DNA from 4 places in the Paenibacillus sp. JNUCC32 genome. Region 4 is predicted to be linked to each of the others. Evidence: riboswitches for the same ligand, from Rfam matches in the RefSeq annotation. Region 4 holds a riboswitch; each other region holds the start of a gene.
The links. A riboswitch is a leader RNA that binds a small molecule or an ion and turns the genes downstream of it on or off. The one in region 4 is predicted to bind cyclic di-AMP.

Region 1 (6,009 bases), 460 kb from region 4:
ACTTATAAATGCCCCTCTCGCCATAATTTAAAAAAGTCATAATTCGACATAGTTCTAGTTTTTATGTTATTTATAGTACCAACGATTCCCAAAACAGTCAACCTATATTTTTGAAAAATCGGAACCTGTTTACGAAAGTATAGTGAACAAAAGCCTTATATAGCAACGGAATTACCATAATCGAACCAATTTTTGCGGCGATTTTGGATTTGTCGATTTGGAAAGCGTGATTTTACGTTATTCGACACAGTTCGACACCAGATGTCAAAAGAAGTGTTTATCGGCTAAAACTAAAGAGTTAACGAGAAGGAGTTGAGATGAAATGCATTCACCCATTTCGGAAGAAAAAGTGTTTAAGGACCCCGTCCACAACTATATTCATGTACAGGACGACATCATTTGGCGGTTAATCGATACCCCGGAATTCCAGCGGCTTCGCCGGGTCAGGCAGTTGGGCACTTCTTTCCTGACCTTTCATGGAGCTGAGCACAGCCGATTCTCCCATTCTCTTGGAGTCTATGAAATTACGAGAAGAATCATCTCTCAATTCGAACGGAGAGGGTATTCCGATTGGCCTGCCGAGGAACGGCAAGTTGCGCTCTGCGCGGCGCTGCTGCATGATGTGGGGCACGGACCTTTTTCGCATTCCATAGAAGAAGCTTTTCATATGAACCACGAGGATTGGACATGCCGGATCCTGCTCGGAGATACTTGCGTCAATCGGGTACTTCAGGAGCTCGGTGCCGATTTTCCCGAGAAGGTCGCCTCCGTTATTAACAAAACCTACGATAAGCCAATTGTCATGAATCTGGTCACTAGTCCGCTGGATGCAGACCGGATGGATTATTTGCTAAGGGATGCTTACTATACGGGAGTCAATTATGGAACGATTGATATCGACCGAATCTTGCGGATGCTGCGGCCGTACCGCGATCGGGTCGTCGTGAAGGAATCGGGCATGCACGCGGTGGAGGATTATCTCATGTCGCGGTATCAGATGTACTGGCAGGTGTATTTTCATCCCGTCACCCGAAGCTCCGAAATCATCCTGCGCCAAATCTTTCGCCGGGCCAAGGAGCTGCATGACCGTGGATATGCTTTCCGTTTCATGATCGAACCGCTGCCTGCGCTGTTTTCGGGGAATATCGGCGTGAAACAATACCTGCGTCTTGATGAAGCCTTGATTCAAACGGCCTTTCTGCAATGGACGGAGGAGGAAGACCCGCTTCTTAGCGAATTATGCGGCCGTTTCATGCACCGAAAGCTCTACAAATACGTAGAAATCGACAACATCGATCTGGAAACCATCGACGGGATCCGCCAAGCGTTCCGCGCCGTGGGGCTGCATCCGGAATATGACCTGGAGATTGATTTTCCAACGGATCTTCCTTATGATAAGGTTCATTCCGATATGCCGCTTAACGAGAAACAGATTCTCCTTCTGGACCGGCATGACGAGCTGAGGGAAATCTCGGAGGTATCCGATATCGTACGCTCGATCAGCGGCATTCATAAAGGGCGGTACCATCTTTATTATCCGGAGGAGAAGGTGGGCCCGCTCCTGGGTCAAATGCCGGAGACGATAGCCGACGTTTTCAAACAACAGCATTAAATCAGGCAAAACAGGACAACCGTTAATCCCCTTGCATTCAACCAACTAATGGAAAATAGACGACATAGAAACGACAGGAAGGAGAGTGTGGATAGTATGCTGTTCGACACGCACACTCATATGGACGCTCCCCAATTCGACGAAGACCGGGAAGCTGCAATTCAGCGGGCGCTTGAAGCCGGCGTTACGCGGATGATCAATATCGGATTTAACCGGGAGACGATCCCGACCACGATGAAGCTGGCTGAGACTTATGATTTTATATATGCAGCGGTAGGCTGGCATCCTGTAGATGCGATCACCATGGAGGATCAGGACCTGGATTGGATCGCCTCTTTATGCAGTCACGATAAAGTGGTGGCAATCGGGGAGATCGGCTTGGACTATCATTGGGATACGTCCCCCAAGGAAGTGCAGCACCGCGTGCTTCGGCGCCAGATCGGGCTTGCCCGGGAATTGAACATGCCCATTGTCATTCATAACCGGGATGCGCATGAAGATATCGTTAACATTTTGCGTGAGGAAAAAGCCTCCGAGGTCGGCGGTGTCATGCATTCCTTCTCCGGAAGCTGGGAAACGGCCAAAATGTGCCTGGATATGGGATTCCATATCTCGTTTGGGGGACCGATTACGTTCAAGAATGCGAAGCAGCCCAAAGAGGTTTTGGCAAAGGTTCCGCTTGATCGATTATTGATCGAAACGGACGCGCCTTACCTGACACCCCATCCCTTCCGCGGGAAACGAAATGAGACCGCATATGTAAAATTGGTGGCGGAGGCGGCGGCCGAAATTAGAGGGTTGTCCTATGAGGAATTGGCCCAAATTACCACCAAAAATGCGCTGGAACGATTTGGTATTTAACGAAAACAAGAGAAAAAGCGATGAAAAAGGGAGCATTTTCGATTAATTAAAGTTTTTTAATCAGAAAAGGCGTTGATATTACAATATTTTAACCTTTTACTTGAGAAAATGTGGTTGAATGTCGCTTTACAACCTGCATACAAACAGGATATCATCTTTTCAGTGATAAGAAGCTGCGATGTGCAGATCGCAGCCGAATATTTCATGAACCGTCTCGCTTAATCTCCGAAATTCTGGAGAACGGGGGAACCGATACTGCGGTGCATACTGGTCTGGATGCACGAAGCTGTATTTGATTTCTTTTTCGGGTCTTTGGGGTGAATTTGAAGGATCTCGCCATGAGCGGGCATCCGGATATAGGGCGTCTCTCTTACGTCCGAACCCGACAGCTAACTCCGTAAGCGAAATAAGAGGGGAAATCTCGTGCATACCATTTCCATGATTTCATTCATCAGGAAGCCACGTTAGAGCCTCTAGTACTCTTTCAATGGCTTCTTTTATTTTTGAATAATGGAGACGGGTCCATCATACTCTTGGTAAACAGGAGGTGATGGCAGATGGACGGAAGACGGGAATTGACGCAGGGTGTAGATAGATAGCAGGGCGCCCTGTGAGAAAAATTGCTATAGTCACGTCAAATGCATTCATGCGTTTACCTAGACGGCGGGACTATGAAGGAGGATGGAATAGTGGGCATTTTTCAACCTGAAGAAACCCATGAATCACAATCATCCAGCATGTCTTACGCATTGAGATGGAAGCATGACAATTTGCGTCAACTGATGTTGCTCGGCGCCATGGGTGCCGTTACGGTATCACTTCTCATATCGTTGGTTGTACATGACCAGGCAGGCAAGGAAGTTCAGCTTGTCGTCGACGGCCGGGTCACTACGGTGGAAACACGTGGATCGTTGCTGCAGGAATTGCTGGATGAGCAAGCGATCACGTTGAGTCCCCAAGATCAAATTTCGATGCCCCTGAACGGCGCAATACGGGACGGAGACCGAATTATTATTGACAGAGCTATTCCAGTCAACGTTACGGTAGGCAGCAAAACCAAAACCATATTTACATCCCAGGATACAGTTGATCATGTACTCAAAGAGGCTGGCGTTACGATCCAGGGTGAAGATATAGTACAACCGTCGCAAGACACGAAGCTGACCAGCAATATGAATATCAATGTCGTTCGCGTCACGAAGCAAAAAGTTAAGGAAACGGAAGACCGCGAATTCCGCGTGATCAAGACGGCCGATCCATCGCTTGAAAAGGGCGATAACCGCGTCATTCAGCGGGGCGAGTCTGGTCTTATGGTGAACCATTACGAGAAGGTCTACCACAATGGAAAGCTGGTTTCCAAGACGAAGGTCTCCCAACAAATCGAACGCAGAACGAAGGATAAAATCATTGCCGTAGGCACGAAAAAAGTGGAGAAGCCTGTTATCGTCCAGGCGGCAGCCACCGATGTAAAAGCTACACCGGCTAAATTGTCCGGCACGAAAAAAGTAACGACCGCCAAGGCTGTGGAGAACAACGTGGTTTCCCGCGCAGGCGTTGATTTTAAATACAAGAAGGTATTGAACAACGTGTCGATGACCGCGTATTCCGCCGAACAGCAAGGAATCGGTACGCGTACCGCATCCGGCACACGCGTTACGGAAGGTCGCACCATCGCCGTTGATCCTAATATCATCCCGATCGGATGGTGGGTTTACATCGAAGGCATCGGCTTCCGCCGTGCTGAAGATACGGGCGGCGCCATCAAAGGCAACAAAATCGATGTCTATTACGATTCGTTGAAATCGGCCATGAATTTCGGCCGGAAGAGCGGCCGCACCGTTTACGTGATCGGTCCGGTTAAACCTGAATTGAACTAGACGCATGAATTCCAATTTACTTTGCCATTCTAATGCTATACTATTTAGCTTATAATATATGATGATCAAGAAGAGGGAATATTTCCTCTTCTTTTGTTTTGTTAAGACGGGAGTAATCAAGGCTAAACGGGTTGAGCCTTAACGTTGTACAGGCCTGCTCTGCTTGGGAAGGAAGAGAACGAACGCATGATTAAAGAAGTGATTGTCGTGGAAGGCAGGGACGATACCGTTGCCATTAAACGGGCCGTAGAAGCCGACACGATCGAAACCGGCGGTTCAGCGATCAACAAACAAATCCTGAAGCGCATAGCGCTTGCCCAGGAGCGCAGAGGCGTTATCATATTGACGGATCCTGACCATGCGGGTGAACGAATCCGCAAAATCGTGGATCAGGGCGTACCCGGTTGCAAGCACGCCTTCATTCCGGAAGCGGATGCTACCCGGAAAGGGGATATCGGCGTGGAGAATGCCTCGCCAGAGGCGATCCGGCGCGCGCTGGAGCGGGTTCACACGTCTTTTGAGGGTGGAGAGAGCCTGATCAGTTTGGAGGATATGCTGGAGGCAGGATTATCGGCTCACCCGGAGGCTGCGGCAAGACGGATGGCGATGGGTAATCTGCTGGGCATCGGATACTGCAACAGCAAGCAGTTCCATAAACGATTGGCCATGTTTCAAATATCGCGGGAAGAATTTCTGGCAGCACTTGCACAGCTGGAAGAAGGGGGCGTTTAGCTAATGAGTCGGATCGAGGATATATCAACACCAAGACGGACGAAGGAGATCATCTCGCGCCATGGATTCTCCTTCAAGAAGAGTCTGGGCCAGAACTTTCTCATCGATCAGAATATTTTGTATAAAATCGTGGAAGCTGCAGGACTGGATGAAGATAAAGGCGCGCTCGAGATCGGACCTGGCATCGGTGCACTGACGGAGAAGCTGGCACAGACGGCAGGAACCGTCACCGCGGTCGAAATCGATCAGCGCCTGATTCCCATCCTAAGGGAAGTCCTGGAGCCCTACGGGAACGTGAGGGTTCATCATGGGGATGTGCTGAAGGTGGATCTTCATGAGCTGTTCCGTCAGGATTTCGCGGACGTATCGAAGGTAAGCGTGGTTGCCAATCTGCCGTATTACGTGACGACGCCGATTCTCATGAAGCTGCTGGAGGAGAAGCTGCCGCTGGAGAACATCGTGGTGATGATTCAGAAGGAAGTGGCCGAACGGATGGCCGCTGCACCGGGAAGCAAGGATTACGGAAGTCTCAGCATTGCCGTTCAATACTACAGCGAGCCTAAGCTGGTCTGCATCGTGCCGCACACGGTGTTCATTCCGCAGCCGAACGTCGAGTCGGCCGTGATTCGCCTGGCGGTCCGGGAACAGCCGCCCGTCCGCGTGGAAGATGAACGATTCTTCTTCGAGGTGGTCCAGGCTTCATTTGCACAGCGACGGAAGACGATTGCCAACAATTTGAAGAGCCGGTTCTTCCCGGGTGAGGGACGTGAACGGCTGGAGCAGCTGCTGCAGGAAGCAGGGATCGAGCCTTCACGGCGCGGAGAGACGCTTAGCATTGAGGAGTATGCGCGGCTTAGCAACGTGCTGTTCGGCGCCAATATCCGTTGACGCAGCCGTTCAGGGAGTCTCTGGAGCTTACGGATTGCC
Region 2 (6,009 bases), 3.1 Mb from region 4:
CTTCTATATCGTCAAAAGTATGGAGCATGCTTGATTTTGACGGGGCCGACCGTTTCGATCCTGCTCTGGCATCCGAGACGGTACCCCTCTTCGATTTCTTCCGGATCCAGGCGCCGTTCTTCGGCCAGATTGGGTTCGGACAGATACTCGATTCCCTCCACCACCATGCAGCGGCAGCGCGCACATGTCCCTCTTTTGCAAAAAGAGTTCCAATCCACCTCATTCCGCTCGGCCAAGTCAAGCACCGTCATGCCCAGAACAGGGGCCACGCTGCGCTGAACCTCGCGGCCCGTAAGCTCGATGATTCGGTCCGGCACGGCTTCCATTCTCTCTTCCGCTGCCGGGAGCGACGATTTCTCTCCGCTGTTCCCGCCCTTTTTGTTTTTCCAGAATTTAAACACGCCTTTATCCCCCTATGCATGTACAATCATCAGGTTATGTAGGAATTCCTTCAATTATTATACTGGAAAGTTTAAAAAATCAACATCCCTACTCTTATCGATTCTATGACATCATGCGATTGGAACTCTATGAAAATTTTGCTATACTAGCGTATGCTAGAGCAAATTCCATATTCTATGAGAATCATTCTATTATTTTATTGGGTTGGAGGGAAAACAATAGCATGCTGCATAAACCATTAGGAAAAACAGCCGTCGCTGCCGTTCTTGCCTTATCTCTGCTCGGAACCGCTCCCCATATCGGCCAGGTACAGGCTGCGCCTGCCATTTCGGTAAAGCTGGATGACGTTGCGCTTACATTCGATGCAGCTCCCAGGATAGACAAAGGGGTTACTTACGTGCCGTTCCGGACGGTCGGTGAAGCGCTGGGCATTCAAATCACGTGGAACAGCAAGACGCAAACGGTGAAGGCCATTGGCGAGGTGAAAGGTCAAACGACGGAAGTGCTGCTTCAAGTCGGAAGCACGAGCGCAACCGTCAACGGTAAAAAAGTGAAGCTGGCCGCTCCCCCTGTCCAACGGGAAGGTCGCGTTCTGATTCCGCTCAGCTCGTTCAGCAGCCAATTCGGCGTCAATGTCGGCTGGAATCAGGCGACTCGCACGGTCTCCCTCGTGTCGCCGCAGCGCGAAATGCATCTAAGAGCCTTTTATGCTTTGCAATCTTTCCAAGAGCGGGATCTCGTAGCATCCATGAATTCAGTCGCCTTCGGCTGGAGCCGCATTGATCGGGAAGGTCAGTTTACGCTTCAAGGCGACGAGTATCGTCTGCCTGCGGCGGCCGGCGACGTGACTCCGCAATCGATTGTTGCGGATGCAGCGGATCGGGAGATTAAACCGTACCTTATGGTTTACGCTTTGGACGGAAACGGCGAATTAACCAAAGTCCTCAGCGACAGCAGCCTTCGCCAAAAGTCCATTGAGGGCATCACGACCGCGGTGGCGGATAACGGATTCGGCGGCGTGGTGCTTGATTTCGAAGGGCTCGGTTTTAAACTGGATGCCGCGAAGCAGCAGAAGCTGCTTAATGATTACGTCAAGCAATTGAAAGCGGCATTGCCGAGCGACATTACTCTGTCCTTAGCCGTTCCGCCATTGAACAGCGCCTATAAAGGCTATGATTACAAGACGCTGGCCTCCCTTGCCGATGATCTCATCGTCATGGCGTATCAGTACAATCCGGTTGGCACCAAAGCCCAGGTTCCTGAACCCAACAGTCTGGTGGACCAAGCCATTCAGCAGGCACTTCAGGCAGGCGTTCCTAAGCAGAAGCTCCTGCTCGGCATCAGCTTAAGCAGCGAAACCGCCACATCCGTCGACGATAAGCTCGGCTTGGCCAAGCGCTATGATCTGAAAGGTGCCGCCTTCTGGCGTCTGGGCTTGTTCCGTTCCTATAATAATGGCATGGAAGCCGCCGTGAATGCCTCTGTCGTAAAAGAATAATCTAGTGAATCCTTTCGCAGAATCCCAAATTATAATCTTCTATAAAAAAGAAAGCCTGACAAGATCATCTCTTGTCAGGCTTTCCGGTTATGTATCGAACTCTAAACTGCTTATTCCAATTAGCTCGCGCTTCCTACCAGTTTAGCATAGTTCTCTTGGCTCAATACACGGCGCGCCGTTACATAACGCGGTTCGTAATAGGAGTCGCTAAGCTTGCTGATTCTTACGCCCTTGCTGCTGGAAGCATGCGCAAATTGTCCATCTCCAATGTAAACGCCCGCATGGGAAATGCCGCTTCCGCTTGTATTGAAGAATACCAAATCTCCGACTCTCAGGTCCTCGCGATCCACATGAACCCCGGCTTTAGCCTGACTCTGGGATGTGCGCGGAAGATCCATGTCGAAATTTCTAAACATATACAGAATAAATCCGGAGCAATCAAATCCGCTTGTCGTTGTTCCGCCCCATTTATAAGGCGTTCCTACCAATTGCTTCACTTGATGCTGAAAATTCGGTTGTTGATCAGCATAAGCTGATACGGCACCTGAAGAAAAAATAATTGCAGACCCAAGCAATGTGATGACAAATTTCTTCAAAATATGTTCTCTCCTTCGATGCCTACGGAGTTAGCTAAGGGTTCGGTTGAAGGTTCCCTATACTCTCTATGGTACAAGAATAATTCACCCAAGACGGTTCCCCCGTTTTCACAAACGAAATTCGGCAAAATTCATTAACATTTTGTAACCTTCTCTTAATATAGTATACAAGCAAGGATGCTGTCAATAATATCCTAGAAATCTATCACTATATGTTAATCAATGTCGTATAGGCTGAAAATTTTCATGTTTTTTCATTATGCCATCTCGCATACTCATGACAATTATGTAACACTCCATCGAACCTCCGGCGACGTTTTGTTAACGGGCATGCAACTTTTTTGCAGTTCGGAACGTTTACATATTCAGACAAGAAATCAAAGAGGTGATCCTTCGCTTATGAGTCAAATCACGATGGCTGAAGCTTTAGCAGTCCGGGCAGCAATCAATCGTCTCATGAATCAATTGATGTCGGAACGCTTGAACAACAGCAGCACGATCATTGAAAAAGGGGAAACGGCGGAGTATCCTGCTCGCAGCGTGGATGCCATTACGGAAGAGATCGAAGCCGCCGCAGCGGATTACAGAAAGCTGGATCTGCTGATGGCAATCTCCAACACGACGCAGACCATTAGTTGGAACGGCTCCGACATGACCATCATGGAGGCGATCGAGCTCGCCAAACAAATGCGCAGCGATATCGGACAGCTTGCCCATCTCGGCTCCCGCAAGAAACTGGAGCGCCAGAGCGGACGGGGAAGCGGAGATGGCGCCGTAACGCTGTTTAACGTGGCCCTATACGATCCGGAAGCTTATCAGGCGCAGGCGCGCAAGAAGGAACGCGAAGTGACCAGGCTCTCCTCACTGATCGAGCATGCCAACCATACGAGCATGATTACGTTCGACGCATCAAAATACATGGAGTAGCGGAATCCGCCGGCTCCAAGCCTGCAGGCCGCCTCGCGTGCGGGTTTGGAGCCGGCGGATTCCGTCGGCGGGCGGGAAAGTGCGGGCAACCGCTTATTGTTTGTCGGATACAAACAAACCTAATAGGAAACCAAAAACTCGACTCCAGTGAAAACGGATGACGGCTTACGGTTTACGCCTATCACCTGTCACAAGTTACGGACTTCGCTTACGCAAATATGATCGCTCCGTTTCCCGCTCTCTTCATGAATAATCAGAAAGCCGCCCTTGAGGGCGGCTTTTGTTGCCTTTTCTTTACGAATGTATTATTGGAACAAGGCTGCGGCTCCCACCAGGCCAACATCGTCCCGCAGTCCCGCAGGAACGATCTCGTAGGTTCCTAAATAAGACGGCATGACCAGCTTATCCGTCATTTCCCGAAGCTGCGGGAAAAGGAGCTCGCCTGCTCTGCTCACACCCCCGCCAACCACGATGCGATCGGGGTTGAAGCTGTGAATGACGTTAACCAGTCCAAGCGCCATGTAATAAACGGCACGATCGATGACCTCCACTGCGACGGGGTCATGAAGACGTTTAGCCTCGAATACATGCCTGGCGTTCACGCCTCCATCGGCTGCGGCCAGTTCGGAAATAACGCTGGTCTGGGTAAGCATCCGCTGGGATGCTGCCAGGCCGATGGCCGTTCCTGAAGCAAACACCTCCCAGCAGCCATGGCTGCCGCAATTGCACTGCGGACCGCTGGGATCAATGATATGATGCCCAAGCTCCCCTGCAAAGGAATTGCTGCCCAGAAACAGCTTGCCATCCAGCACGATGCCTGAACCGATGCCTGTGCTGAGCGTCACGTAAACCATGTTCGTCGACCCTCGGCCGGCACCTCTTACATATTCGCCCCATGCGGCTGCATTGGCATCATTCAGCACTTGTACTTCCGTATTCAGATCTCGTTCCATCCAGGCTTTGAGAGGGACGTTGGTCCATTCCGGCAAATTCGTGCCGTGAATGACAATGCCCTCCCGGCTGTTAACCGTTCCCGGCGAAGCCATGCCTACGCCTCGAAGCGGGTGGCCGCCCGACACGCTGCGAATCATGTTCGTAATTCTCGCGACCACTTCCTCGGCCGTACGCGCTCCGGCTGTCTCCATTTGCTCCCGGTTCAGCAGCTGTCCTTCGGAATCAAAGAGCGCTGCCGCGATCTTCGTACCCCCAAGGTCAACGCCAACCACAAATTCTTGCTGTTCATTCAATTCGGTTTGCAATTTTTGTTCACCTGTTTCCGATAGGTTTGCTACTTCTATTGATGTAAGCTGTCAGCCAATGATCGCAGCTCAACCGGATCAATGGGCTTCAGCCCTGATCGGCCATACCGGACAGCGGAGCCGAAATGAACCTCGCTCACGCCGGTCTGGTCGATGAAATCGCGTATGATTTCCCACTTCAGGCCGTTCCCGGCCAATATCTTAAGCCCGCTGCCTGCGGCTTGTTCCACAAGCTCGCGAATCCTCGGGATCGCTTGCGGTGCCGGCTGCGGTCCTCCCGACGTCAAGACGCGGGTGACGGCCGGATATTTCTGCAACGTACGCAGCCCTTCGAATTGATCCTCCAATTCATCAAAAGCCCGGTGGAATGTCACCTGCATATCGCCCGTCCATTCCAGCATTTGGGCCAAGGCGGCCTCGTCGATCTTTCCTTCCGGAGTCAGCATGCCAAGGACCACGCCAGCCGCACCCGCCTTGCGGATCGCCTTAACCTCCGCAACCATGGTTGCTATATCCAGCGCGTTATACACAAAGGATCTGCTATGGGGCCTTACCATCACATGGACCGGAATCCGAACGGCTTTCACGACCTCTTCCACGAGACCGATGCCCGGCGTGAGCCCGCCTTCGGTGATCGCCGTGATCAATTCCAGACGGTCCGCGCCATTCTTCTCGGCTGTGATGGCATCGTCCACGCATGTTGCGATAATTTCAAGCAGCATGTTCTTCACTCCTTACTGTCGTTGGTTCGCTTATGCAGGGCGATACTGCTTCTCCACATAGTCCGCCAGCAGCCTGGCTCCATAGCCGGTAGCCCCTGCCGCGGAGTGAGGGAATTCCCGTTTATACTGGACCGTGCCTGCCATATCGATATGCACCCATTTCATGGTCTCCGCCACAAAATGACGGATGAACAACGCAGCCGTGATCGCGCCTGCCAAAGTTGACGTGCCGACATTCCTCAGGTCGGCATAATCGCTTCTGAGCTCGGATTCATACTCGTCCATCAGCGGCATGGGCCATAGGCGCTCTCCGTTGCGCTCCCCGATCTCGACCAAATCGGCCGTTATCTCCTGATCGCCCCAAATGCCGGCGATCTCCAAGCCTAATGCCGCACCGACATTGCCGGTAAGGGTGGCGATATCGATCACCTTATCAGCGTTAAGATGGGCTGCGTGCAGCAGCGCGTCCGCAATGATCAATCTTCCTTCCCCGTCCGTATTCGCTACCTGAACGCTCAGTCCGTTCGGATAGTGAACGACGGAAGAAGGAAGCATCGCATCCGGTCCCGATAAATTATCCGCTACGGCGATCAATGCCGTAACCC
Region 3 (6,009 bases), 1.3 Mb from region 4:
GCGCTGCTTCTGGCCTCCCGACAAATTGGACGGGTGCATCTTCAGCTTATCGGACAAACCGACCTTGCCCAGCATCGAGACGGCCCGCTCCTCCGCTTCCTCCTTGGACAACCCCAGCACCTTGCGCGGGGCTTCCGTCACGTTGCGAAGCACATTCATGTGCGGGAACAGATTGAAGTGCTGGAAGACCATGCCGACGTTGCACCGCATCCGATGCAGATGCTTCTCGTTTGCCCGGACCAGCCTGCCCTTCTCCTCCATATGCCAGAGCAGCTCGCCATCGACCTCGATGGTCCCCTCGGTCGGCTCCTCCAGCGTCATCAGCATTCGGCCCATCGTCGTTTTGCCAGATCCGCTCGGTCCGATCACGGCCACCTTTTCTCCAGGCTGCATCTCCAAATCGATGCCCTTCAGCACCTGCAGGTCGCCATACGACTTGGTCACGCCCGCATATTTCACCATCGGCTGTGAGCCCGTAACGGGGCTTCTTTCCCGCTGCGGCTTCTTCGCCTCTTCGGCCTGCTCATCGATTACAACGGCATTCAATAGACTCCCTCCTTATTTTCCACGCTGCAAATTCAAACGCTTCTCCAGCCTTTGCACCAGCAAAGACGCAATATAACTGATGATCAGGAACAGAATCCCGACCAGCGTGTACGGTTCGAAAGCGCGAAATGATTGCGACACGATATTTTTGGCCGTCAGCATCATCTCGACCAGCGTAATGGCGCATAGAATCGGCGTTTCCTTAAACATGACAATCAAATAATTCCCCAGCACCGGGATGATCGGCGGCACCGCTTGCGGCAGTATAATGCTCCGCCAGGTCTGGGATTTCGTATAGTTCAGTGCGGTTGCGGCTTCCCACTGTCCTTTGGGCACCCCTTCAATGCCGGAACGGTACACCTCCGACAGATACGTGCTGTAATGCAGCCCCAGGCCGATGACCCCCGCATAGAAGGCCGGAATCGAAATGCCCGTCAGCAGCGGCAAGCTGTAATACAGGAAGAACACCTGTACCAGCAAGGGGGTATTGCGAATAAATTCTATGATTCCTTTGGTTATGAGCGACAAGGGCTTAAATTTGCTCCGCGCGGCAAAGGCAAGCAGCAGTCCGATAATCAATGCCACCACAAAAGCACAGAGCGTGACCCATACCGTCATTTTTAATGCACTCAGAAGCTGCGGCAGTATTTCAAACACATATTTCCAATCCCACATACGCTACAGCCTCCCCGCGGTCAGTTTGCGCTCGAGCAGTCGAACCGCCATCGAGACGATCGTGGCGATGACAAAATACATGAGGAGCAGCAGCACCAGAATCTCGGTCGTCCAGGAGATGTAATTGTTGCGGAGCACCATCGCCTGATACGTTAAATCCGCCATCGTGATGAAATAAACGAGCGAGGTGGATTTGATGAGTTCCACAAGCTGATTCCCGAACGGGGGAAGCATTCGCAGGGACGCTTGGGGCAGTATAACGTTCCACAGCCTCTGCCAAGGCCTCATATTAAGCGCCACGGCAGCTTCCCACTGTCCTTTCGGAACGGCCAGCACCGCACTGCGAACAATCTCGGAGCCGTATGCGCCGAAGTTAAGTCCGATCGCGAGAATCGCCGCCAGCATTTTCGGAAGCTCGATGCCGATGAACGGAAGGGCAAAATACAACCAGAAGAGCTGCACCAGCAAGGAGGTTCCCCGAAAAACTTCGACGTACACGGCCGTCACCGTGCGGACGATCCACAGCTTCGACAGCCGGCACAATCCGGCTGCAAAGGACATCACGATAGCCAGGATGGCTGAAAAGAACGCGACGATAATCGTGATCTCTGCTCCTTTGAGCAGCGTCGGAAGAAAATCGATCCAAGAATTCGGCATGCTATTCCCCGCAGAGCGCAGCGGCCGTCATCTCACCCGGGAGCTCTTCTTCCGTGAACCCGAACTCTTGCAAAATTTCCAGCAGCTCGCCCGACTCCTTCATCTTCTCAAGCTCTGCATTATAAGCCTCCTGGAACTCGGTATCCGCTTGGCGGAAAGCCGTAGCCCCATAACCGCGAACGCTTTCGCCATCGATGACTGGCTGCTCGAAATCAGCCACGCGTTCGATGCTGTCGTCGCTGGCTGAATCCAGCATCGCCTGCAGGGACGGCCCCGTCATGGTAATCGCCTGCACCCGATCGGCCTGGAGGGCGCTGATCGCCGAAGCCTGGTCAGGGACCTGTACGATCCGGTCCGAAGGAATGCCCGACTTCTCCATGTAGCCGATTTCGACCGCGCCGGTCATGACAGCCACCTTGGCCTGCTCATTCTTGGCAATGTCCTCATAGCTTCCGAGTTCCATCGGATTCCCTTGCTTTACCGCAAGGGCTTCCCCGATGCTGTACTCCGGATTCGCGAACAGGACGGCAGAGCAGCGGTCCGGATTAATGAACATGCCTGCCGTGATCAGATCAAACCGATCGGCCTGCAATCCGGCGACCAGCGAACCGAATTCCGTTAGCTCCCCTCTCATCTCCTTGATGCCAAGACGCTCCAGAATAACGCGGGCAATCTCAACCGCTTCACCCGTGAGCTCCCCATTGGCTTCTTTGTAGGCATACGGCTTCTCGTTCGCAAACCCTACGGTGATATATCCCTGCTCTATGGCTCGATCCAGCGTACTTCCTTTGTCGCCGCAAGCCGCGAGCAATACCACCATCATCACGGACAACACCAGCACAACCACTTTCTTCAAAACCTTCCACAACCTTTCGTAATAGCTTTTCACTTTCTTAAAAAACGGCATGACGAAATTATCCGTGTTAGCACATGTGTTAACTTGGATATATGGACATTCAGATACGCGTGCATGGGACGAGGCTTCAGGGAAGATGATTCATCGGCTTCCTTGCACGCTTTGACCCAATGCCGTCTGATAATCGATTCAATTCATTCCACATTTGCAGACGTTGCCCCTCCTCTGTAATTGAATGCAAAAAGACCACCAAACAGGGGATCTAGACATAGCTCCGCCAGCAGGGGGTCAAAAAATAGAGAAAAGGCCCCTATAGAGAATAAGGGCCTTTTGTATGAACATCCATTATGTATGCAAGACCCATCCACTGCTGACGAGGTTAGCTGACGGACTCGGGTAAGATGGTACCCTACACTCGTGAATTCCAAGTGACTCGCCCCTGGTGAAACTGGTTCCCCCGCTTTCCGGAATATGTATGCCGGAAACTAAGCGTGTGTTCATGATAAAGGGAAGCTCAGGAAAAGTCAAACCCCTTTAACCGCTTTTTCTGGAAATTCAGAAGTAAAAATACCGTTTTTGCAACGAGAATATCGAGCCTTTTGAACACCTTATTTAAGGCTGTCCATACACCGGATTGGTCATGGAATCCATGCTCCATTTTCCGCTATATAGCAGGCATTTGACGGGTCATGCGGAAATCGTTCATGACATATATGTTTTATGCCATGAATGAGCCCCGGATCAGGTAGTCTGCCCGTATGAAATACGGGACCGAAAAAAAATTTTGAAACACTCCATAAATAAGTTTGATAACAACGCCTGGAATGACTTGAAAAAAAGCCCCGATGCTTAGCATCAGGGCTTTTCTCGTCATACCGCGGTATAGCCGCCATCCACCAGCAGGCTCGTGCCCGTAATGAAGGAGGCATCTTCACTGGCGAGGAACAACACGGCTTTGGCCACTTCTTCCGGCTGTCCCAAACGGCCCATCGGATGAAGGCCGACCAAGTGCTGCGTGATCGCTTCCGTTCTTCCCTGGATCAGCGGCGTATCGATATATCCCGGACACACGGCATTGATTCGGATTCCTTTGGAGGCATAGTCTGCGCTGAGCGACTGGGTTAACAGCTTGACGCCCCCCTTAGCCGAAGCATAGGCGGTTACCCCTGCTTTTCCGACATGGCTATGGATCGAGCCGCAGTTTACGATCGCCCCTCCGGTTCCTTGGGACAGCATTTGCTGAATAACATACTTATCGCACAGGAAGACCCCTGTCAGATTAATATCAATCGTTCTCTGCCAGTTATCCATCGTTAACTGATCGGCAGGAGCATCATGGGCAATGCCTGCATTGGCGAACAATACATCGACACGACCAAAATGCTGCACCGTCTGATTCACCATATTCGCGACTTCCTGCTCTTGGGTTACATCCGTTTTGACGAACAGCGCTTCAAAGCCGGCTCCTCTCAATTCGTCGGAAACCGCTTGGCCCTGGTCGGAATAATCCGCGATAACGACCTTGGCTCCCTCTTTTGCAAAAAGTCTGACTGCCGCTTCGCCAATCCCGCTGGCGCCTCCCGTCACAATGACAACCTTGGAATCAAATTTCATGCGTTGATCACTCCTATGTTGTAAATTCATCAACCGGCTATCCATTCATGTAGAATGGGCAAATACCGACCATGATATTCCAATACCCCGTTTCCTAATGAATGACCAGCAACCTATCGAAGAAAAAGAATGTTCGCTAAAAATAGTCGCAAAGCAATAACCCTATTCAAGCTCAAGCCCTATCAGACCGGCCGCTCAATCGTAAACATCTCTCCCAGGGTCGAATAGATATTTCCTGCCATGCGGCTCACAGGTTTCAACTTGGATGCGTCAATCCGGCCATGCTCGTAGAGCTCCTCGGACACGTGAAATCGGACGACGCGGGCAATCAATAGATCAGCGGCAGGCAGCTGATCCGTACCATCCAACGTGACGACCTGCTCCAGCACGCATTCCATGCGAATCTTGGATTCCATAATGCCGGGAACCTTAACAACGTCACTAACGACCGAGGTTAAACGGGTTCGGTCAAGCTCACTTTCGTCCGGAGGCAGGTTCGCCGCCGTTTCGTTCACGGCTGCAACGGTATCTTCGTCCACGATGTGGATGACAAGCTCGCCGCTCTGCATGGCATTTCTCGCCGTATCCTTGGGTGCACCGTTCTTTCGCTGAACGGAAACCGACAGCAAAGGGGGATTGCTCGACACAATGGAAAAGTAACTGAACGGGGCCGCATTCAGCACGCCATCCGCCGATAATGTCGTAACGAAAGCGACCGGACGCGGAACGACGCTTCCGATCAGCAGCTTGTATGTGTCCCGTTCGCTTTGGGTATTCGGGTCAATGGATATCACTTGAGTTGCCCCTCTCCTGTATGTTTGACTTGTATAGGCTCCAGCCCCTGCTCGATTCGGGCACGCTCCGGTTCGAACCAGGCAGGAAGCTTTAATTGTTCCCCCAGCGAGTCCAGGTCTTCGTCCACCGTAAATCCGGGCGGATCGGTTGCGATCTCAAACAGGATCCCACCACGTTCCCTGAAATATAACGCTTTGAAATAGTTACGGTTCCTGATATCCGTTGGATGAAATCCCTGCTCCTTCACCCATTCATACCATTTACCGTGCTCCTCATCATCTTGAGCCCGCCATGCGATATGATGGGTCGTTCCGGCACCTCCGGCTCCGAGTGGAATATCCCGCATCGGCAGATCAATCACGTTGCCGAAGTGGCCCGCAGCTTGAAACCGGGCATAATTGACGTCCTCTCCCATGTAGGTCAGTCCCATGACGTTCTCCAGCGCCTTCTTCGTTTCCTCCCATTTGCTGCTGAACAGAACCGCGCCGCCGAATCCCTTAATGGCTGTATCCGGAGTGATATCGTCCACGGACCAGCCGTTATTCGGACCGCCTTCCCGCTCCACTAACTCTAGCGAAAGTCCGTCCCGATCGGAGAATTGAAGGTATTGTTCGTTAAACCGGAAAGCCTTCATGACAGGAACACCAAAGCTCCGCAGCCGCTGTTCCCAATAAGGCAGGGCCCCTTCAGGAACGGCAAAGGTCGTATATCCTGCCTGTCCTCCTCCACGCAGCCCTCTTCGCGAAGCGGAGGAAGGGAAGAAAGTGATGATCGTTCCGGGCTGTCCTCCTTCATCCCCGAAATACAGATGATATACCTCGGGCGCATCGTAATTCACGGTTTTCTTTACCATTCTGAGTCCTAGC
Region 4 (6,009 bases):
TCTACCGCGATTGGACTCCTGGTCCAGGAGGGCCGGATTACGCTGGAGGATCGGGTGATCGGCTTTTTCCCGGAAAACAAACCGGAGGATCCGTCCCCGAATCTGTCCGCGATGACGATACGCGACTTGCTGATCATGGGCACGGGACATGCCCAGGAGCCTGCCATCCAGTCCGATATTTGGGTGGATGATTTCTTCAAGCAAGCAGTCGAGCATGAACCTGGAACCCACTTTGTATATAACAGCGCAGCGACGTACATGCTCTCGGCCATTCTGCAGAAGGTCACCGGCATTACGCTGCTGGATTATTTGCAGCCCCGTCTGTTCGAACCGCTCGGCATTCAGGGGGCTGCATGGGAAAGCTGCCCGCAGGGAATCAACACCGGCGGCTGGGGTCTTAAGCTGAAGACCGAGGACATCGCCAAGTTTGGCCAGCTCTATCTTCAGAAGGGAGAATGGGATGGCCGGCGCCTGATTCCGGAGGCTTGGATTGAAGAAGCGACCTCCAAGCAGATATCCAACGGACCTGCGGATTCCTCTTCGGACTGGACCGAAGGATACGGCTATCAATTCTGGATGTGCCGCCATGGAGCATACCGCGGCGACGGCGCGTTCGGACAATTCTGCATCGTGTTCCCGGAGCAGGATGCAGTCCTGGCGATTACCTCCGGCCTTGGAGATATGCAGGCCGTGCTGAATGAGGTATGGGAGCATGTGCTGCCGGCGATGGGAGCAGATCCGCTGCCGGCCGATGCGGACGCGGCCTCATCCCTTGCCGGAACGCTGCAAGCGCTTAAGCTGGATCCGCCAAGCGAGGAGGCTTTATCTCCGATTGAGAAGGACGTATCCGGGATCGTCTATGATCTCGAAGAGAACGAGGAGAAGCTGCATTCGTTCTCCGTCCGGTTTGAAGAGGATGAAGGGGTGATGGAGCTTACGGGGGAACATGGCGTCAACTCGATTGCCCTTGGCCGGAGCGAGTGGAAGTCGGGAACCACGAAGCTGATCATGATGACGGATCAAGCGTATGCTGCCTCCATGACCTGGAAGGATGACCGGACGCTGCAGCTGACCGTCAGGCTGACGGAGACGCCGTTCTTCTTAACGACGGAATGCACCTTCAGCGAAGAAGGCATTCATCTTGCCTACTGGATGAACCAATCCTTCGAGGGCAAGGTGGTCCGGGAGATGAAGGGCAAAGCCAGGGCATAATGCCGACAAAACAAGGTACAGTAAAAACCTCTCCATGATCATGGAGAGGTTTTTTTGGCATGCCGTATTCAGAACCGTTCCGACACCACCTTCGGCTGAGTGAATAAGAGCAGGTAGTCGCGGCCGCCGGCTTTGGAATCCGTTCCGGACATATTGAAGCCGCCGAACGGGTGGGTGCCCACCAAGGCGCCGGTGCATTTCCGGTTCAAATACAGGTTGCCGACATGGAAATCGCGCCGTGCCTGCTCCAGATGCGCGCGGTTGTTCGAGATCACCGCGCCGGTCAGCCCATAATCGGTATTATTGGCGAATTGAATCGCTTCGTCGAAGGAGGCTGCCTTCGTGAAGGCCACCACCGGGCCGAAGATTTCCTCCTGAGAGATACGGGCAGTGCTGTCCACATCCGCAAAAATCGTAGGCTGAATGAAATACCCCTCCGGATCGCCCGGAAATCCGCCAAGTACCAGCTTGCCTTCGCTTTTCCCGATTTCGATATAGTCGAGAATTTTACGGTACGCCTTATCGTCGATGACGGGTCCCACCTGAGCCTCGGCATGGGAGGGGCTTCCGATCACCAGCTTCTTGGAGCGCTCGATGACCTTCTGCAGCACGGTATCATAAACGTCCTTATGCACGATGGCTCTGGAGCAGGCGGAGCATTTCTGGCCGGAGAAGCCGAAGGCCGAAGCGGTAATCGCATCCGCAGCAAGGTCCAAATCGGCTTCGTTGTCCACGATGATGGCGTCTTTCCCGCCCATTTCGGCGATGACGCGCTTGATCCATCGCTGCCCCGGCTGCGTTTTGGCCGCACGCTCTTGAATTCGCAGTCCAACGTCGCGGGAACCCGTAAAGCTGACAAACCTGGTCAAAGGGTGATCCACCAAATAGTCGCCCACTTCCTGACCCGGACCAGGCAGGAAGTTAACGACACCCGGAGGCAGGCTGACTTCTTCCAGAAGCTGCACGAATTTGGCGGCTATGACCGGGGTGGTGCTCGCCGGTTTCAGCACAACGGTGTTGCCGGAGACGATGGCCGCCGTAGTCATACCGGCCATAATCGCGAGCGGGAAGTTCCAAGGCGGAATGACGATGCCGACGCCAAGCGGGATGTAATCGAGATGATTCTCTTCCTCCTCGTGGACCGTCAGCGGCTGGGGCGCGCTCAGGCGCTGCATTTCGCGGGCATAGAACTCCATGAAATCGATCGCTTCGGCCGTATCCGCGTCCGCTTCGGCACGCGTCTTGCCGGCTTCGAGGGTCATCAGCGCGGAGAACTCGAGCTTGCGCCGCCGCATGATTGCCGCGGCCTTGAACAGGTAGCGAGCCCGCTCGTTCGCCTCGGTGTGCTTCCACGTCTCAAAAGTACGCGCCGCCGTCTGAATGGCTTGCTCGGCAAGCTCGGTATCCGCTTGGGACACGACGCCGATGACTTGGCGCTTGCGCGACGGATTGACCGACTTAGCGGTACGCTCCGTATGGATTTTGGCACCGCCGATAACCAAGGGGTACGATTGGCCAAGCTCGGCTTCGACCCCGGATAACGCCGCATCGTATAACTTGTTGTTCCACTCGTTGTTGAAGTCCATAAATGGTTCGTTCCGAAAAGGTGCTCGCATGGGGAGGCCCCTCCTTAACATGATATGAATCGAAGCTTCAGGCCAATGGTCCATCTGCGGATCGTCATGGTGGCATGGTTAGGATCTCCTGGTGAAAACCTCTATTTAAATATGTATGTCTTCCTGCATGCCGTCATGATTTTTGCATATGAGTTAGATAGAGTGCATTTTGGTTTACCTTGCAAAGGGGGCGCGCGCATGGACGGAACCGAGCTGTACCGTAAAGTGATCCTGACGGTGTCCGGCAATAAACTCGTGAAATGGCTGTCGATCAAGTACGGCCGGAAATTGGCTGGCCGATTCATTGCCGGCGATACCTTGGATGAGGCGCTGGACGAAATCGAGAGGCTGAACGCGAAAGGCATTCTCGTTACGCTGGATCATTTGGGGGAGGGCATTACGACGCTGGATGAAGCGGCCGGGTACCGGGAGGAATATTTGAAGCTGGTGGAAGGGATTGCGAGGCGCGAAGTGCAATCGAACGTATCCTTGAAACCGACGCAAATGGGCATGGCCCTGAACCCCGAGAAGGCTTACGAAAACATCAGGTCGGTGGTAAGAAAGGCTAAAGAGCACCGCAACTTCGTTCGCCTGGACATGGAGGATTCGCCGTATACCCAGGCAACCATCGATATGACGCTCCGCCTTCATAAGGAGGGGCTGACCAATGTGGGGACCGTGATGCAGGCCTACTTGTTCCGTACGGAGGAGGACGTGAAGAATCTGTTAAGGGCCGGCGTTAATCTGCGGCTGGTAAAGGGCGCGTACAAAGAGCCGGGAACCATCGCCTTTCAGCAGAAGCGGGAGGTCATTGACAACTACAAGAAATTGGTCAAAATGCATTTCGACCAAGGAGCCTACGTCGCGATTGCCTCGCATGATGACAACATCATCGACTGGGTGAAGGTATTTGCCGAGCAGAGCCGCATAGACAAACAGGACTATGAATTTCAGATGCTGTATGGACTGCGGATGAACGATCAAGCAGCGCTTGCGCAGGACGGCTACCGTATCCGGTGTTATATGCCTTACGGAACGATGTGGTACCCGTATTTCACCCGGCGCCTGGCGGAGAAGCCCGCCAACCTGATGATGGTGCTCAAAAATATGTTCAAGTGAGCGGGATCCGATTGCAGAACCCCGTCAAAATGCCTGATGAAATAAGTGGCTTTTTGACGGGGTTCTTCATGGTTTCAAAAAACATCAGGCTGCTTAGAAGTGCCCAATCCAAAGGAAACGGGTACAGCAGCTCTCTGTAGCTGCTGCCCCTAGAAATGATAATACGCCTCCGAGCAATTCATAAGGAAGGAGCGCTCCAGCGGCAGTCCGCCTAACCGCTCTCGAGTGATGTGCCGATGCAGGTTGATCTCCAGATCGGCGAGGGCCGATACAGCAAGTTGCATCCGTGCGGGTCCCCACTGCTGCTGCTTTCGGGCATAGCGAATGGCCTCAGTCACGGACATGCCTCTCAGCCTTGAGAAGACGGATGCCCAGCGGACCAGGTCCGAAAATTCTCTCGTGCTTGGCAGGGCATATTCGACATATCCTGCCGCGTCTTTGCAGCTGACTTTGAACAAGCCGCAGTTCCAGCCATGATCGCTCCATGGGATAAAGCGTTCGGCCGAGCCCCGGTCGAAACGAAATATCTCCATATGGCCGATAGTCTCTTCACCTAATGCAGGCACTGCGGTTTCGATGACGGGTGTAAGCGCTGCCTCGATGAGTTTCGTCATGATATGATCTACGCTCCTTTATAAGAATGTTATATGCACGGCAAATAGGCCTGGTGAGCAGAGAAACCCCGCTCTCCAGGCCTATTTATGGTTAGAGCCCCAATTCCGGCGGCCGCTATGCCAAAGCTTGGATGGTATTCTCTCTCAACAACGCGCCTACGAGGTTAGCTGACGGATTCGGACTGAGAGCACCCTACCGCGGGGCCCTTCGATCCTAGGCGCAGCGGATTCACCCCATTCACCAATCGAAGACTGGTGACTTTGGTTCCCCCGTCTCCCGGTCTGTCGGGAGCTCGGCGTATCACGTGTTTCGGATAGATGGATGAATCATACGCCGGAGGAAACGAAAAGTAAATGACCGTATGGGACGAATAGATTCCGAAATGTGATGAAAACGGTAAAAGAAAACGCGTACAATCGGCCGTGTCATCTATTATCGTGGCAAAATCTCGGTATCTCGTTGGATTGCGATAAATAAGAGAAAACAAGAGAAATACATAGTATAGAGCAGTATTCGGAAGATAAAGACGAAATACTGCTTGGTTCCTGTTCGACATAACGCTAGATGTGTTTTTGCTCACATTTACATCCTGCAGGGCCGGACGTATGATACGAACTATGAATTGACGGTCATCAACGACCAAGGCATACGGGCAGCCGTTTCATGAAGGTCTAAAGGCAGTGTGAGAGTTGCCCCTAAGCCTTTATGGATCGATGGCGAAGGCACCATGGGCCTTGCTGAGATTTGAAGGTAGAGGCGACTCTCACCGCGTGGACCTCCTGTTGCTGTGCTGTTATGCCCAGTCTGGATGACAAGTCAATGGCTAATAGAATAACATGCTACTCGTTTTTAATTTTCGCTGAGTCCTTGAATGGAAAAGGAACGGGGGAACCAGTCGGGAGATGAACCTGATCTCTCTGGGGTGAATCCTGTAGACAAGATAACGGTCTATGGGTAGGGCGACTCTCACGCCCGAATCCGTCAGCTAACCTCGTAAGCGTATCGAGAGAGGCAACGATTGTCGTGGACTTGGGCCACGGTGTATTTCACCGTGTCCTGTAAGAAGCCTGCGGGAAGAGTTCTTCTCTTTCCGCAGGCTTCTTTGTTGTTGCCTTCTCTTTCTGACCTTAGGAGGAGAAACGAAGATGGAGAAACCACAGGAATTCATCCTGGTATCCGCGCCGAACAAGGCAGGGGAGGAATTCGTCCGCCAGCTGATTCACAAACGTGTTCCGTTTGCGGCCATAGCCAACAACCGGGCTGAGCAGCAGAGGCTGCGAGAACTGGGCTGCAAACCCATCATTTTGATTGATACAAGAGACGAGCAGACCTGGATCATTCCCGAGTTTCCCGTCAGCAAGGTGTTTCTGTTCGAAAGCAGCTTGAATCTGTGCTGCCGCTACTTGCGGATCTGCCGGACATGGACCTCGGAGTCGATTTACGTGAT

Region 1: another riboswitch for cyclic di-AMP. It lies ahead of JNUCC32_RS24960 (resuscitation-promoting factor); the one in region 4 lies ahead of JNUCC32_RS22980 (hypothetical protein).
Region 2: another riboswitch for cyclic di-AMP. It lies ahead of JNUCC32_RS06245 (C40 family peptidase); the one in region 4 lies ahead of JNUCC32_RS22980 (hypothetical protein).
Region 3: another riboswitch for cyclic di-AMP. It lies ahead of ehuB (ectoine/hydroxyectoine ABC transporter substrate-binding protein EhuB); the one in region 4 lies ahead of JNUCC32_RS22980 (hypothetical protein).

Annotation. Positions count from the first base shown of each region.
Region 1 covers NZ_CP062260.1:5,646,149-5,652,157, reverse strand. The annotation lists gene JNUCC32_RS24970 (HD domain-containing protein) at 323-1,612, shown strand; gene JNUCC32_RS24965 (TatD family hydrolase) at 1,709-2,473, shown strand; cyclic di-AMP (ydaO/yuaA leader) riboswitch at 2,679-2,893, shown strand; gene JNUCC32_RS24960 (resuscitation-promoting factor) at 3,163-4,350, shown strand; gene rnmV (ribonuclease M5) at 4,537-5,082, shown strand; gene rsmA (16S rRNA (adenine(1518)-N(6)/adenine(1519)-N(6))-dimethyltransferase RsmA) at 5,086-5,970, shown strand.
Region 2 covers NZ_CP062260.1:1,346,120-1,352,128, reverse strand. The annotation lists gene JNUCC32_RS06255 (2Fe-2S iron-sulfur cluster-binding protein) at 12-401, opposite strand; gene JNUCC32_RS06250 (stalk domain-containing protein) at 626-1,900, shown strand; gene JNUCC32_RS06245 (C40 family peptidase) at 2,020-2,496, opposite strand; cyclic di-AMP (ydaO/yuaA leader) riboswitch at 2,500-2,633, opposite strand; gene JNUCC32_RS06240 (hypothetical protein) at 2,896-3,423, shown strand; gene JNUCC32_RS06235 (ROK family protein) at 3,729-4,682, opposite strand; gene JNUCC32_RS06230 (copper homeostasis protein CutC) at 4,718-5,404, opposite strand; gene JNUCC32_RS06225 (leucyl aminopeptidase family protein) at 5,435-6,009, opposite strand, start outside.
Region 3 covers NZ_CP062260.1:6,451,816-6,457,824, reverse strand. The annotation lists gene ehuA (ectoine/hydroxyectoine ABC transporter ATP-binding protein EhuA) at 1-546, opposite strand, end outside; gene ehuD (ectoine/hydroxyectoine ABC transporter permease subunit EhuD) at 559-1,221, opposite strand; gene ehuC (ectoine/hydroxyectoine ABC transporter permease subunit EhuC) at 1,225-1,878, opposite strand; gene ehuB (ectoine/hydroxyectoine ABC transporter substrate-binding protein EhuB) at 1,880-2,734, opposite strand; cyclic di-AMP (ydaO/yuaA leader) riboswitch at 3,090-3,236, opposite strand; gene JNUCC32_RS28550 (SDR family NAD(P)-dependent oxidoreductase) at 3,605-4,348, opposite strand; gene JNUCC32_RS28545 (flavin reductase family protein) at 4,531-5,142, opposite strand; gene JNUCC32_RS28540 (ring-cleaving dioxygenase) at 5,139-6,009, opposite strand, start outside.
Region 4 covers NZ_CP062260.1:5,185,245-5,191,253, reverse strand. The annotation lists gene JNUCC32_RS22995 (serine hydrolase domain-containing protein) at 1-1,212, shown strand, start outside; gene pruA (L-glutamate gamma-semialdehyde dehydrogenase) at 1,281-2,828, opposite strand; gene JNUCC32_RS22985 (proline dehydrogenase family protein) at 3,027-3,947, shown strand; gene JNUCC32_RS22980 (hypothetical protein) at 4,097-4,561, opposite strand; cyclic di-AMP (ydaO/yuaA leader) riboswitch at 4,698-4,870, opposite strand; cyclic di-AMP (ydaO/yuaA leader) riboswitch at 5,410-5,578, shown strand; gene JNUCC32_RS22975 (hypothetical protein) at 5,708-6,009, shown strand, end outside.